Regions from separate parts of the Agrobacterium sp. 22-210-1 genome, predicted to be linked through region 1. Evidence: predicted binding sites of a transcription regulator. Region 1 holds the regulator's gene; the other holds the start of a gene.
What was found. The regulator HrcA, encoded in region 1, represses chaperone genes, less so after heat shock. The targets are predictions, from matches to a motif close to GTTAGCACTCNCNNNNNGNGAGTGCTAAC.

Region 1 (7,991 bases):
CCTGAAAAAACTCTGCGGGGTCGATGAAGAGGACCTTCTCGATATGCTGGCGGAAATCCGGACGCTCAATCCGCGCCCCGGCGCGGGTTATGATTCGACCGTTTCGGAGACGATCGTCCCTGATATCATCGTTCGAGCCTCCTCATCCGGCGGCTGGCTTGTGGAGATAAATCCCGAAACCCTGCCGCGCGTGCTCATCAACCAGAGCTACTTTGCCGAGGTTTCGAAACACAAGGCGCGCGCAGGAGAGGACCAGGATTTCCTCTCCGAATGCATGCAGACAGCTCACTGGCTGACCCGCAGCCTCGACCAGCGCGCCCGGACGATCATGAAGGTAGCGACCGAGATCGTGCGCCAGCAGGACGCCTTTCTCATCAATGGTGTCGATCATCTGCGCCCGCTGAACCTCAAGACGGTGGCCGACGCCATCAAGATGCACGAATCCACCGTCAGCCGGGTGACATCGAAGAAATACATGCTGACGCCGCGCGGGCTGTTCGAGCTCAAATATTTCTTCAGCGTCTCGATCAGCGCGGTTGAAGGCGGCGACAGCCATTCGGCGGAAGCGGTGCGTCACCGCATCAAGACCATGATCGCACAGGAGGCCGCCGAGGCGGTGCTTTCCGATGACGACATCGTCGACAATCTGAAAAAGAGCGGGGTTGATCTCGCCCGCCGCACTGTCGCCAAATATCGTGAGGCGATGAACATCCCTTCCTCCGTCCAGAGACGCCGCGAAAAGAAGGCGCTCGCCAGGTTGTCAGTCTTCTGAGCGGTGCGCGTGATCACGTTTGGAGCGCTTTTTTGCCGCACCATTGACTCTTATCACGCCAGGGGCTAGAAGCCCGCCGCACACGTAAGCAAGGTCATTTGTAACGGATTCATCTCCACCGTCCATGGGCGTAAAATTCGAATGGAGGCTTTTTAAGGTCTTCGAAACGCTTGGATGCGCGCGCGGCTTGACGTAAGCTGGTACTCGCAAATCACTACAAAAAGGAAAATTTCCATGAGTGTGCGTGTATCTGGTAAACATATGGAGATCGGTGAATCTTTCCGTCAGCGGATTGAGGACAATATAGGTCTGGCAGTTACCAAATACTTCGATGGGGGGTATTCAGGCCAGGTAACCGTGGAGAAGTCGGGATCGCGTTTTGCCGCCGACTGCAAGCTGCATCTCGATACGGGCATTGTATTGCATGCGGCGGGTCAGGCAAATGATCCGCAGGCAAGCTTCGATGCCGCCGCAGAGCGGATCGAGAAGCGCCTGCGTCGCTACAAGCGCAAGCTGAAGGACCATCACAACGGTTCGAATGGCGTGTCGCAGGAAATCGCCTATACGGTGATGGATGCTGTTCCCGATGAGGACCATGAGGTTCCCGAGGATTACGCACCCACCATCGTCGCGGAGAGTTCGAAACAGATAAAGACAATGTCCGTTGCCAGCGCCGTGATGGCGCTCGACATGACGGACGAACCGGTTCTGCTATTCCGCAGCCCGGGCAAGGAATATCTCAACATCGTCTACCGACGTCATGACGGCAATATTGGCTGGATCGACGCGGAAACGATCAAGAGCTGAACAGTCTGACAAGACGTGGGAGGCAGAACGTGAAAGCGTCTCTGCCTCCTGCATCGTCTCGATGGCATGAAGGAAAAAGAGAATGGCGTTGGCAGATTTGCTGCAACAAGATGCGATTATTCCCGCCCTCAAGGTGAATTCCAAAAAGCAATTGCTTCAGGAGCTGGCCGCAAAGGCAGCCAGAATTACCGGAGTCTCGGAACGGGAAGTTTTCGACGTCATCCTCCAGCGTGAAAAGCTCGGCTCCACTGGCGTCGGCCATGGCATCGCCATTCCGCATGGCAAGCTCGCCAGCATTCATCAGATCACGGGCGTCTTCGCGCGTCTTGAAATGCCGGTCGATTTCGAAGCGCTGGACGACCAGCCGGTCGATCTAGTTTTCCTTTTGCTTGCGCCTGAGGGCGCCGGTGCGGATCACCTGAAGGCACTGTCTCGAATTGCGCGCGCCCTGCGCGACCCTGAACTGGTGGCCAAGCTGCGCGCCACCGATTCCGACACGGCAATCTATGCTTTCCTCAACCAGGAACAGGCGACGGCGGCCTGATCCGTCGCCACTGATCTCAGGTTTTCATGACAATAAAAAACGCGCCTCCGGGGCGCGTTTTTTATTGGGGGAAGGAATGCCTCAGGCATCCTTTTCATTGAGAGAGGCCGTGCCGGGCTCTGCCGATGCGGCGGTTTCCGCCTTCGGGCCACCCTTGGCGACGCCGACCATGGCGGGGCGTAGGACGCGGTCACCGATGGTGAAACCGGCCTGAATAACCTGAAGCACAGTGTTGTTCGGAACCGCCGGGTTGGGAATTTCGAACATGGCCTGGTGGAAGTTCGGATCGAACTTCTGGCCCTCGGCGTCGATCTTCTTGACGCCATGGCGCTCGAGCGTCGACAACATCGAACGTTCGGTCATCTCGACGCCTTCGATCAGGCCATTGAGACCGGCTTCGCCATTGGTCTTGAGCTCATCGGGAATAGCCTCAAGCGCGCGGCGAAGATTGTCGGAAACGGCGAGCATGTCGCGCGCAAAGCCGGCCAGCGAATAGGCCTTGGCGTCCTTGACGTCGCGCTCGGTGCGGCGGCGAAGATTGTCCATTTCGGCGGCAAGGCGCAGAAACTTGTCGCGCAGATCGGCATTTTCAGCCTTCAGCAGCTCGACCGGATCGGGTTCGGCGGCATCAGTCGGCTCTTCGCCGGCGAGCGCGGGATCGAGAAACTCTTCGGCGATGTCCGCGTCAGGTCCGGGCTTTTTTGTATCGTCGGTCATGACGTTCTCCAAATTTGAGTATTGTTGGTTGCGCCCGATATCGAGCTTTGGCGGGCAAAAATCAAGGCTTGCGGCGAAAAGCTTGCCGCATTCTATGACCTTGCGGGCTTGTCCTATCTTTGCTTCCGGGAAAGGCGGGCCATGATCTGGGCGGTATAATCGACCATGGGAACGATACGGGCGTAATTCAGCCGCGTCGGCCCAATGACACCGACCGCACCCACGACACGGTTGTCATCATCGCGATAGGGCGCAACGATGAGCGATGAACCGGACAGCGAAAAGAGCTTGTTTTCCGAGCCAATGAAAATCCTCACACCCGAGCCGCTTTCCGCAAGGTTGAGGATTTCGATGAGATTTTCCTTGCGCTCCAGATCGTCGAACAGCAGGCGTACACGATCAATGTCTTCTTCGCCGGCCAGCCCTTCGAGCAGGTTGGAACGTCCGCGAACGATGAGGCGGCCGAGCTTGCCCTCCTCATTGTCACCCGCCCAGACGGCAAGGCCGCGTTCGATGAGATCCTGCGCCAGCGTGCCGAGTTCCGATTGCAGCTCCGCCCGCTGCGTCTGAAACTGGCCACGCAATTCCTGCAACGTCTGGCCGGAGAGATGGGCATTGATGAAATTGGCCGCCTCGGTCAATTGCGACGAGGAAATACCGGCCGGCAATTCGATGATACGGTTTTCGACCTGATTGTGGTCGCCCACCAGCACCGCAAGCGCCTTGGTGGGTTCCAGCCGAATGAACTCGACATGTTTGAGGATGACATCGTTCTTGGCCGTCAGCACGAGGCCGGCGCCGCGCGACATGCCCGACAGCATGCGGCTCGCTTCCGTCAGCAGCCCTTCCAGCGATTGTTCGTGGCCGGCGACCGGGCCGATCTGCCGGTCGATATTCGCCCGCTCGTCGGCAGGCAGATCGCCCACCTGCATGAAAGCGTCGACAAAGAAACGCAGCCCCGTCTGGGTGGGCAGGCGCCCGGCGCTGATATGTGGCGAATAGATGAGGCCCAGTTCCTCGAGATCGCTCATGACGTTACGCACGGAAGCCGGCGAAAGCGACATCGGCAGCAGCCGCGACAGGCTGCGCGATCCCAGGGGTTCGCCAGTGTCGAGATAGCCTTCGACGATGCGCCGGAAAATTTCCCGCGACCGTTCATCCAGCAGCGATGCCTGATCTTTTGAAAGCGGTGCTGAAAAACCCATCTCGTCCGTTCTTTGTCACCCAAATCTACTCTGGGCCAATATAATGCGTCGCGCCGCTGCGGCAAAATGGAAATTGGCTTTGCAAAAGCCCGGAGCGCACCTTAGAAGGCAGGAACCAACATGGAGAGTGGATCATATGCGGCCTTCAGGCAGAAAAACCGATCAGATGCGCAAGGTTTCCTTCGAGCGCAATTTCTCGAAGCACGCCGAAGGCTCCTGTCTGGTCAAATTCGGCGACACGCATGTGCTCGTCACCGCAAGCCTTGAAGAAAAGACGCCGCCGTGGCTGCGCAACAGTGGCAAGGGCTGGGTCACCGCCGAATACGGCATGCTGCCGCGCTCTACCCATGAGCGCATGAAGCGCGAAGCAGCCGCTGGCAAGCAGGGTGGACGCACGCAGGAAATCCAGCGCCTCATCGGCCGCTCGCTCCGCGCCGTCGTTGATCTGCAGGCGCTCGGGGAGCGCCAGATCAGCATCGACTGTGACGTCATCCAGGCGGACGGCGGCACACGCACCGCCTCCATCACCGGCGCATGGATTGCCCTGCATGATTGCCTGAAGTGGATGGAAACCCGCAACATGATCAAGGTCGAGAAGGTTCTGAAAGACCATATCGCCGCGATCTCCTGCGGCATCTTCGCCAAGCAGCCGGTGATCGATCTCGACTATCTGGAAGACTCTTCCGCCGAGACCGATGCGAATTTTGTCATCACCGGCTCCGGCGGTATCGTTGAAGTTCAGGGAACGGCGGAAGGCGCGCCCTTCTCCGAAGAAGAATTCCTGACGCTGCTTGGCCTTGCCAAGGCAGGCTGCAGCGAGCTGGTCGCCCTTCAGAAGCAGGCAATCGCCTGAGCCGACAGGAAACCATGATGCGCAAGCTCGATACCAGAACGATCGTCGTCGCCAGCCACAACAAGGGCAAGATCGCCGAAATCGCCGATCTGATCGGACCTTTCGGCTTTTCCGCCAAATCGGCCGCCGAGCTGAATTTCGCAGAGCCGGATGAGACGGGCACGACCTTTGAGGACAATGCCGCCATCAAGGCGCTTGCCTCCGCCAAGGCATCCGGCCTGCCGGCCCTGTCCGACGATTCCGGTCTTGTCGTCGACGCGCTGGACGGCGCACCGGGTGTCTACACCGCCAATTGGGCAGAGACGGCCGACGGCACGCGCGATTTTTCCATGGCAATGCAAAAGGTTGAAGATGCGCTTGCCGAACGCGGCGCATCGAAAGCCGAGGATCGCACGGGCCGCTTCGTCAGCGTATTGTGCCTTGCCTGGCCGGACGGTCATGTCGAGTATTTCCGTGGCGAGGTGGAAGGCACCGTGGTGTGGCCGCCGCGCGGAACGAGCGGTTTCGGTTACGATCCGATCTTCAAACCGGAAGGTTATGACACCACATTCGGCGAGATGACGGCCGATGCGAAACATGGCTGGAAACATGGTGACGCGTTTGCGCTGTCGCACCGCGCGCGCGCCTTTAAAAAATTCGTAGAAACCTGCCTGGAGGCATGAACCCGATGGTCGGGGAGCATCATTTTTCTGCCCCCGGCGCATCGCTTCTGCCGGATACGGGCGATCCCGGTTTCGGGATCTATCTGCATTGGCCCTTCTGCGCGGCCAAATGTCCCTATTGCGATTTCAACAGCCACGTCCGCCACCGGCCGGTGGATCAGGAGCGGTTTACCGCAGCCTTCCTGCGCGAAATGGAGCATATGCGGGCACTCAGCGGTCCGCGGGTCGTCACCAGCATTTTCATGGGCGGCGGCACGCCATCGCTGATGGACCCGCAGACGGTTGCAGCCATTCTGGATGGCGTTGCACGTTTCTGGCATGTCCCCGATGGTATCGAGATTACCATGGAAGCCAACCCTTCCAGCGTCGAGGCGGAACGGTTTCGCGGTTATCGCGCGGCGGGCGTCAACCGCGTCTCGCTTGGCGTGCAGGCACTGAACGACCGGGACCTGAAGTTCCTCGGCCGCCTGCATGATGTCGCCGATGCCCTGAAAGCCATCCGGCTGGCGCGGGAAATCTTTCCGCGCATGTCCTTCGATCTGATCTATGCACGCCCGAAGCAGACGGTGGCCGAATGGGATGCCGAACTGAAAGAGGCGGTTTCCTATGCGGTCGACCATTTGTCGCTCTACCAGCTGACCATCGAGGAAGGCACGCCCTTTTATGGGCTGCACAAGGCCGGCAAGCTCATCGTGCCTGACGGTGAGCATTCAGCCGTGCTTTATGAGGCGACGCAGGAAATCACCGAGCGTTACGGCATGCCGGCCTATGAGGTTTCCAACCATGCCCGCCCCGGCGCCGAAAGCCGCCATAACCTCACCTACTGGCGTTATGGCGATTATGCCGGCATCGGCCCCGGCGCGCATGGGCGTTTGACCAGAGGTGCCTCCAAGCTCGCCACCGCCACCGAGCGGCACCCCGAGACCTGGCTCGAGACTGTCGAGCGAGAAGGCCATGGCATGGTCGATCAGGAAATGCTGGGCGTCGACGAGCAGGCCGACGAGTTGCTGCTGATGGGGCTTCGTCTGCGCGAGGGCATCGATCTGGCCCGCTGGAGCGATCTTTCCGGCCGCGATCTCGACCCGGAGAAGGAGGAATTCCTTCTGCAGCACGGTTTCGTGGAAAGGCTCGGCAATTCGCGCCTGCGCTGCACGCCTTCGGGCATGCTTATTCTGGATGCCGTGGTCGCCGATCTCGCGTGCTGACCGGCAGCACGGCCTGCCCTCAACCAATCAAGAATTGAGAAGCCAATAAAAAAGCGGCCCGGAGGCCGCTTTTTTCATGCGTTGTTTTCGTTGATCAGGCGTTTCAGCAGCTCAACCTCGTGGCCGAGCTTGGTATCGCCGGAAATCAGTTCCTCGATCTTGCGCACCGCGTGGAGAACCGTGGTGTGGTCGCGACCGCCAAAACGGCGACCGATCTCGGGGAAGGAGCGCGGCGTCAGCATCTTGGCGAGATACATGGCGATCTGGCGCGGCTTGACGATGACGCGGGTGCGGCGGTTTGAAACCAGCTCCTGTCGCGACACATTATAGTGTCTGGCGACGATGCGCTGAATATCCTCGATGCGCACGCGCTTGGTTTCACCGCTTCCGACGAGGTGCGACAGCAGCTCGTCAACACGGTCAACCGAGAGGTTCGGCTCAAAAGAGCGCCGGAACATCAGCTGGTTGAAGGCACCTTCAAGCTCGCGTCCGCTTGCCGTCACGCTTTTGGCCACGTGGGTCAGGATTTCGTCCGAAATCTCGAAAGACGGATCGTCCTGGCGCGCCGAACCCATACGACGGTTGAGCATTTCATACCGCATGTCGTAATCGGGACCTTCGATCTCGATGGCCATGCCGCCCTGAAGACGGGACCGCACACGGGGATCGAGCGATTCCAGCTCCCACGGCGCGCGATCAGCCGCAACCACGACCTGCTTGGCGCTGTCGAGCAGCATGTTCAGCAGGTGGCAGAATTCGTGCTGGATCATCTTGCCCTGCAGGAACTGCATGTCGTCGATGACGAGCAGATCGATATTACGCAACGTGTCTTTCAGCGTCAGCGCATCATTGTCGCGGATCGCAGTCGCAAAACGCCACATGAAATATTCAGCCGTCAGATAGACCACGCGCGGATTGCGCGGGCTGTCGATGGCGGCATTGGCAATGGCCTGCAGAAGATGCGTCTTGCCGAGACCAACACCCGCGTGGATAAACAGCGGGTTGAAGCGCACGGCGCCGGCGCCGGCTTCGGCGATCGTCTTTGCCGCCGCAAGCGCGACACGGTTGGAAGAGCCTTCGACAAACGTATCGAAGGTGAAGCGCGTATCCAGCGGCGAACCGAACAACGGCCCGGAACCGCCCTGACGCAGGGTCGCCTGCGCTGCCGCAGGCTGTACGGCAGGTGCTGTCGCGGGCTGCGACGGAATGAAGGACTTGTTGCGCGG
Region 2 (7,991 bases), 330 kb from region 1:
TGTTCTTGTTGGCATCCGCCTCGTCGCGCAGGCGTTCACGGGTTTCTTCCGGCGATTCGACCCATTGCGGGTTGGATTCGCGGTTCGCCATGTTCTGCTGCGGCGCGGCCAGCTGTTCGGCGCGGGACTGGGCCGGAACGACGAGGCCGGGGCGCGGGCCGTATTTCAGGTTGCGCTTGGTCTGGTCGCCGGTGATCGAGGTCGCGTTGCCGAGATCGTCGACCAGCTGTTCCGCCGCCGTCTTGCCTGTACCATAGGTCGGGCTGGTGCAGGCGCCGAGCAACACGCCTATAGCGGTGATGCCAACAACCGTGCGAAACATGCCCAAACCCTGCGCATTACCCTGCATCATATTCATTGAACCCTTCCAGCCGTCCGTCCCACTTTGCCAGACATCGTCTTTCGGCAGGCAGCAGCCCGCATTGCCGTGCAAATCCGGCCATTTTCAGGCAGGTGTACCGGATGAAGAGGCAAAGCGCAATTCATCCGGTTATTTTCCTCGCGCATCGGCCCGAAACCGGAATCGGTTTCGCAAGGAACGATGCGCAGCTTGAAATCATGCCAGGGTGGCAAGCTCGCGCAGTGCCGCCGCATCGCGGGCCGATACGTCAGGATATTGCGGATCGGAGCCGACATCGGTGGTGATGCGCCAGGAGCGGGCGCATTTTGCACCTTCCGCCAGCTTCTGTTCGACCACGACCTTCGCCACTTCCGGCAGACGGAAGCCATCGGCCGGGCCTTCATCACCCACCACCGAGATGGCCGAGGTGATGCAGATTTCGGCGAAATCCTGCCCGTTCAGCGCCGCCAGAAGATCGGCATCGGCGATGTGCACGACGGGGGCCGCCTCAAGCGAGGAGCCGATACGCTTTTCACGGCGCTCGACTTCCAGGGCACCTGTCACGACCGTGCGGACCTTGCGGATCTTGTCCCACTTGGCTTCAAGAGCATCGTTCTTCCATTCCGCCGGGATTTCCGGGAACTGGACAAGATGCACCGATTCCGCATCCGGATAACGCGACAGCCACGCTTCTTCCGTCGTGAAGGGCAGCATCGGCGCCAGCCACGAAACGAGGCAGTCGAACAGTTTCGCGATGACCGACAGCGATGCCCGGCGCTTCAGCGACGACGGCGCGTCGCAATAAAGCGTGTCCTTGCGGATGTCGAAATAGAAGGCGGAAAGCTCGACATTCGAGAAATCCACCAGCGCGCGGGCGATTTTCTTGAACTCGAAACCGTCATAACCTTCGCGCACAACCTTATCCAGATCGGCCAGACGGTGCAGCACCAGCTTTTCCAGCTCGGGCAGATCGTCATAGGCGATCTCCTCGCCCTTATAATGGGCGAGCGTGCCGAGCATCCAGCGGATGGTGTTGCGCAGCTTGCGATAGGCATCGACATTGGTCTGGATGATGGCCTTGCCGAGGCGTTGGTCATCCCAATAATCGGTGGTCATGACCCACAGGCGCAGGATATCGGCACCGGCGTCCTTCATGACTTCCTGTGGCGAGACCACGTTGCCCTTGGACTTGGACATCTTCTCGCCCTTCTCATCCATGGTGAAACCATGGGTGACAACGGCATTGTAAGGCGCACGGCCGCGCGTCGCGCAGCTTTCGAGCAGCGACGAATGGAACCAGCCGCGATGCTGGTCGGAACCTTCGAGATAGACGTCCGCCGGCCACTTCATGTCCGGGCGGTCTTCCAGCGTGAAGGTGTGGGTGCAGCCGCTATCGAACCACACGTCGAGGATATCCATGACCTGCAGCCACTTGTCGTGGTCGTGGTCATTGCCGAGGAAACGCTCCTTGGCGCCTTCGGCGAACCAGGCGTCCGCACCTTCGGCCTCGAAGGCCTCGAGGATGCGGGCGTTGACGGCCTCATCGATCAGAACTTCGCCCTTCTCATCGGCGAAGACGGCGATAGGCACGCCCCAGCTGCGCTGGCGCGACAGAACCCAGTCGGGCCGGCCTTCGATCATCGCGCGCAGGCGGTTCTGGCCGGAGGCCGGAACGAAGCGGGTGTCGTCGATGGCGCTCAGCGAGCGCGAACGCAGCGTCGTGCCGTCACCCAGTTCCTTGTCCATATAGACGAACCATTGCGGCGTGTTGCGGAAGATGACCGGCTTCTTGGAGCGCCAGCTATGCGGATAGCTGTGCTTCAGGCGACCGCGGGCAAACAAATTGTTTTCTGCGATGAGCGCCTTGATGACACGGTCATTGGCATCGCCCTTCTTGCCGTTATCGTCCATGACGCGGGCAGCACCGCCTTCGGCAGACGGGCCGAAACCGGGGGCGTCTTCGGTATAGAAACCGTCATCGCCAACCGGGAACGGGATGGCCGACGAAACGCCGCGCGCTTCCAGCTCACGCTGATGCGCGGTCCAGACGTCAAAGTCCTCACGACCATGGCTCGGCGCAGTGTGCACGAAACCCGTACCGGCATCGTCGGTGACGTGATCGCCTTCGAGAAGCGGAACCGGGAAATCGTAGCCGAGCGACGCCAAAGGATGGGCGCAGGTGATGGCGGCCAGTTCTTCGGTTGTCACATCGCGAACGAGCTTGAAGGTCAGCTTCGCCTTGGCCGCTGCCTCATCGGCAAGCTTCTTGGCGAAGATCAGCTTTTCACCCGGCTGCGGGCCAAAATCGTTCTGCGCGCTTTCGACTTCGAACAGGCCGTATTCGACCCGCGAAGAAAACGCGATGGCGCGGTTGCCGGGGATGGTCCACGGCGTGGTCGTCCAGATGACGACGGAGACGTCGGAAAGACCGGGAACCGCATCCTTGACCGGGAATTTCACCCAGATCATGTCGCTCTCGACATCGGCATATTCGACTTCGGCTTCCGCCAGCGCCGTGCGCTCGACCACGGACCACATGATCGGCTTGGAGCCACGATAGAGCTGGCCGGTGCGGGCGATCTTCAGGAGTTCGCCGGCGATGCGGGCTTCGGCGTGGAAGTTCATCGTCGTGTAGGGGTTTTCAAAGTCGCCCTCGATGCCGAGGCGCTTGAACTCTTCCGACTGAACCTTGATCCAGCCGGCGGCGAAGTCACGGCACTCCTTGCGGAATTCGTTGACCGGAACCTCGTCCTTGTTCTTGCCCTTGGCGCGATAGGCTTCCTCGATCTTCCATTCGATCGGCAGGCCGTGGCAATCCCAGCCCGGCACGTAATTGGCATCGTAACCGCGCATCTGGAACGAGCGGGTGATGACGTCCTTCAGGATCTTGTTGAGCGCATGGCCGATATGGATATTGCCGTTGGCATAGGGCGGGCCGTCATGCAGCACGAATTTTTCGCGGCCGGCGGCGGAGGCGCGCAGGCGTCTGTAGAGGCCCATCTCCTGCCAGCGCTTCACCGTTTCCGGTTCTTTTTGCGGCAGGCCGGCGCGCATCGGAAAATCCGTCTGCGGCAGATAGAGGGTGGCGGAATAGTCGAGTTTTTCTGCGGTGTCGCTCATAATCGTACCGTTGTTGCGCGCCGTGTCGGTCGCGCCGTCTCAATTTAAAAACAGGGCAAATACGGAAAGCGCCATGACAAATGTCATGACAAGCGCCAAAATCCCGGACCTTCCGGCTCGTCAGAGCGGGCGGAAAGCCGGGCCAATAATTCGGCCAATCTGAGTTTTAAACATCAACCGGTATTGGGACATGGCGGATTGTTTATGCGGTTTTCCAGTAAAAAGGAAGAGAAAAGCGACAGCAATCGGGGCCGGAATAAGGGTCTGTCAGCCCTTTCAGCTCAAAAGGCGATCTTGGCGTCCAGTTCGCTCAGCGGCCGCACGCCCGACAGCATTGCCCTTGCCTCTTCCTCGTCGCGCCTGATCTGCGCCACCAGCGGTTCGAGACCGTCAAATTTCAGCTCGTCGCGCAGATGCCCGAAGAAGGATACCGAACAGATTTCGCCGTAGAGGTCACCCGAAAAATCGAAGACGAATGTTTCAAGCAGTGCCGCGCCGTTTTCCGTGACGGTCGGGCGGTAACCGAAGCTTGCGACGCCATCGCGGATCGAACCATCGGGACGGCGGAACCGCACGGCATAAATGCCCGCCTTCAGTTCCGTCTCGGGTGCCAGCGCCATGTTGGCAGTGGGGTAACCCAGCGTGCGGCCGAGCTTCTTGCCGTCTATGACTTCACTTTCAACAGTGAAACGATAACCAAGTAGCCCGGCAGCCCCCGCCACATCGCCCTCGCACAGAAGCGAGCGGATACGGCTGGAGGACACGACATCGGCACCCTCGTCGCGGAAGGCATCCACCAGCGTCACGTCGAAGTCATGGCGCTTGCCGGCAGCCATCAGAAATGCCGGACCGCCTTCGCGGCCCTTGCCGAAATGGAAATCGAAACCGGTGACGACGGCGCTGGCGCCCAGCCAGTCGACCAGAATGGATTGGACGAATTCTTCCGCCGAACGCTGCGAGAATTCCCGGTCGAAGGGATATTCGATGACGGAGCGAAAGCCGATGGCCTCGAGAATGCGCGCCTTCAACGGCGCGGGCGTGAGGCGGAAGACCGGCGTATCAGGGCGGAAGACGGAACGGGGGTGTGGCTCGAAAGTCAGTACCAGCGCGGGAACGCCGCGGGCTTCCGCCAGCTCCAGTGCCCGGTCCAGCACGGCGCGGTGGCCGCGATGCACGCCGTCGAAATTGCCGATCGCGATGACACCGCCGCGAAGATTGTCCGGCAGCGGTTCCTTTTTTTCATTGCGATGAAAGACGGTCATGGCAGTCGATCCATATTTTACGCCGGCTTAAGCCAGACGTTCTTAGGCAAGGCGGGGCATCCACCAGCCGGGAGCCGCGCCCTGCCCCTTGAGATAGGCGTTGAGAAGTGCCTCGTCCGTCTGGCCATTCAGCGTATATTCGGCGGCGTGAATGCCGCCGCTGATATAAAGAAGGTTGAGGCCGCTCGCAATCGCGCCTTTCACATCCGTCGGCATGCCGTCGCCGATGGCGAGCACGCGATCCCTGGGGAATGCGCCGCGCACGTCTTTCGCCGCAGCAAGGCAGGCTTCATAGATCGGCATGTGCGGCTTGCCGGCAATGCGGACCTCGCCGCCCAACTGCTCATAATAAGCGGCCATGGCGCCGGCGCAGGGAATGATGCGCTCGCCGCGTTCCACCACCAGATCGGGGTTGGCGCAGATCATCGGCGCCTTGCGGGCGATGAAGCCCTTGAGCATCTCGGTATAATCCTCCGGCGTTTCCGTCTCGTCATCGAAGAAGCCGGTGCAGACGACGGATTGCGCCTCCGCCTCGCCGACTCGTTCGACATCGAGGCCTTCCAGCAGCGGCAGGTCGCGCTCCGGGCCGAGCAGGAAGACTTTTTTCGGGCCTTCCGCAATCAGCCCGCGGGTGACGTCGCCAGAGGTGATGATGCGGTCATAGGCTTCGTCCGGAACGCCGAGAACACGAAGCTGGTCGATGACGCCGGGAGCGGGGCGCGGCGAGTTGGTGATAAGCACCACGGTCTTGCCGGCCTTGCGCGCTTCCTGCAGCGCAACCGCCGCATCAGGGAAGGCGTTGACCCCGTTGTGCAGCACGCCCCAGACATCCGAGAGAATAACGTCGAACCCATCAGTGATTTCGCCGAGGGTGAGAATGCGATGGGCCATGAGAATGCTTTCCGGATGCGAGAAAAGGGTGTGCGTGACATCGCAAAGCGTAACGCCGATGGCAAGGAAAAAAGCGGCGCCGAGCCTGCCTGCGATCCACCCGCCACTGTGCGGACATAAAACCCCGCTAGGCTCGAAACGATGAGGAGTTGCCAAAAGGGTTGGTTTTCACCCGTCGGTCAGCGCATGGGAAATTTCTGTCATGGAACGCTGATAACCATAAGCCATGAAATTTTTCCGACAGGCCGTTCTTGACTCAGGCAGAAGGCCTCCTTATCTCGGCTTCGCTGGCACTCAAACAAGAAGAGTGCTAACACCCATCACGCGAGCCTCTGAAGGTTCGTGAAGTCATTTGATCGAGGGATTAGGCAATGACAAGCACCAATTTCCGCCCGCTTCACGATCGCGTCGTCGTTCGTCGCGTTGAATCCGAAGCCAAGACCAAGGGCGGCATCATCATTCCCGATACCGCCAAGGAAAAGCCGCAGGAAGGCGAAATCGTCGCCGTCGGTTCCGGCGCACGCGATGAGTCCGGCAAGGTCGTCGCTCTCGACGTCAAGGCTGGCGACCGCGTTCTGTTCGGCAAGTGGTCGGGCACCGAAGTCAAGCTCAACGGCGAAGACCTTCTGATCATGAAGGAAGCCGACATCATGGGCATCATCGGCTGATTTAGCCGAACCCGTCCTTCCTTAAATTTCAAGCCGGACCCGTTTCCGGCCATTCGAAACCAGGAGTTTTGAACATGGCAGCCAAAGAAGTAAAATTCGGCCGCACAGCGCGCGAAAAGATGCTCAAGGGCGTCGACGTTCTTGCTGATGCAGTGAAGGTAACCCTCGGCCCGAAGGGTCGTAACGTCGTTATCGACAAGTCCTTCGGCGCTCCGCGCATCACCAAGGACGGCGTTTCCGTCGCCAAGGAAATCGAACTGGAAGACAAGTTCGAGAACATGGGCGCACAGCTCGTTCGCGAAGTTGCCTCCAAGACCAACGACATCGCCGGTGACGGCACCACCACCGCAACGGTTCTGGCCCAGGCCATCGTTCGCGAAGGCGCCAAGGCAGTTGCTGCCGGCATGAACCCGATGGACCTGAAGCGCGGCATCGATCTTGCTGTTGCAGAAGTCGTCAAGGACCTTCAGGCCAAGGCCAAGAAGATCAACACTTCGGAAGAAGTTGCACAGGTCGGCACGATCTCTGCAAACGGCGAGCGTCAGATCGGCCTCGACATTGCTGAAGCAATGCAGAAGGTTGGCAACGAAGGCGTTATCACCGTCGAAGAAGCCAAGACCGCTGAAACCGAACTCGAAGTCGTCGAAGGCATGCAGTTCGACCGCGGCTACCTGTCGCCCTACTTCGTGACCAACCCGGAAAAGATGGTTGCGGACCTCGAAGACGCATACATCCTCCTGCACGAAAAGAAGCTTTCGAACCTCCAGGCCATGCTGCCGGTTCTCGAAGCCGTCGTTCAGACCGGCAAGCCGCTCGTCATCATCGCTGAAGACGTCGAAGGCGAAGCTCTTGCAACGCTCGTCGTCAACAAGCTGCGTGGCGGCCTCAAGATCGCTGCCGTCAAGGCTCCGGGCTTCGGCGACCGCCGCAAGGCCATGCTGGAAGACATCGCCATCCTGACCGGTGGTACCGTCATTTCCGAAGACCTCGGCATCAAGCTCGAAAATGTTACCCTCGACATGCTCGGCAAGTCGAAGAAGGTTTCGATCTCCAAGGAAAACACCACGATCGTTGACGGCGCCGGCCAGAAGTCCGACATCGAAGGCCGTGTTGCCCAGATCAAGGCCCAGATCGAAGAAACCACTTCCGACTACGACCGCGAGAAGCTGCAGGAACGTCTTGCAAAGCTCGCTGGCGGCGTTGCCGTTATCCGCGTTGGCGGTTCGACGGAAGTCGAAGTGAAGGAAAAGAAGGACCGCATCGACGACGCTCTCAACGCGACGCGCGCTGCCGTTCAGGAAGGCATCGTACCGGGCGGCGGCGTTGCCCTGCTGCGTTCTTCCACGAAGATCTCCGCCAAGGGCGAGAACGACGACCAGGAAGCCGGCATCAACATCGTGCGCAAGGCTCTGCAGGCTCTGGTTCGCCAGATCGCAGAAAACGCAGGTGACGAAGCTTCCATCGTTGTCGGCAAGATCCTCGACAAGAACGAAGACAACTACGGCTACAACGCCCAGACCGGCGAATATGGCGACCTGATCCAGCTCGGCATCGTCGACCCGGTCAAGGTTGTTCGCACGGCTCTGCAGAACGCAGCTTCGGTTGCTTCCCTGCTGATCACCACCGAAGCCATGATCGCCGAACTTCCGAAGAAGGAAGCTGCGATGCCGGCAATGCCGGGCGGCGGCATGGGCGGCATGGACTTCTAAT

Region 2: groES (co-chaperone GroES) is a predicted target of HrcA. The motif match lies at 5,900-5,928, and genes of this name have one in related genera.

What each region holds. Positions count from the first base shown of each region.
Region 1 is NZ_JBNWCI010000001.1:2,338,731-2,346,721, forward strand. It holds gene rpoN (RNA polymerase factor sigma-54) at 1-772, shown strand, start outside; gene hpf (ribosome hibernation-promoting factor, HPF/YfiA family) at 1,007-1,579, shown strand; gene ptsN (PTS IIA-like nitrogen regulatory protein PtsN) at 1,662-2,123, shown strand; gene grpE (nucleotide exchange factor GrpE) at 2,205-2,840, opposite strand; gene hrcA (heat-inducible transcriptional repressor HrcA) at 2,954-4,045, opposite strand; gene rph (ribonuclease PH) at 4,182-4,898, shown strand; gene rdgB (RdgB/HAM1 family non-canonical purine NTP pyrophosphatase) at 4,916-5,560, shown strand; gene hemW (radical SAM family heme chaperone HemW) at 5,566-6,765, shown strand; gene dnaA (chromosomal replication initiator protein DnaA) at 6,840-7,991, opposite strand, start outside.
Region 2 is NZ_JBNWCI010000001.1:2,006,785-2,014,775, forward strand. It holds gene ACQZ5F_RS10140 (hypothetical protein) at 1-358, opposite strand, end outside; gene ileS (isoleucine--tRNA ligase) at 557-3,460, opposite strand; gene ACQZ5F_RS10150 (bifunctional riboflavin kinase/FAD synthetase) at 3,742-4,722, opposite strand; gene ACQZ5F_RS10155 (TIGR01459 family HAD-type hydrolase) at 4,765-5,613, opposite strand; gene groES (co-chaperone GroES) at 5,985-6,281, shown strand; gene groL (chaperonin GroEL) at 6,356-7,990, shown strand.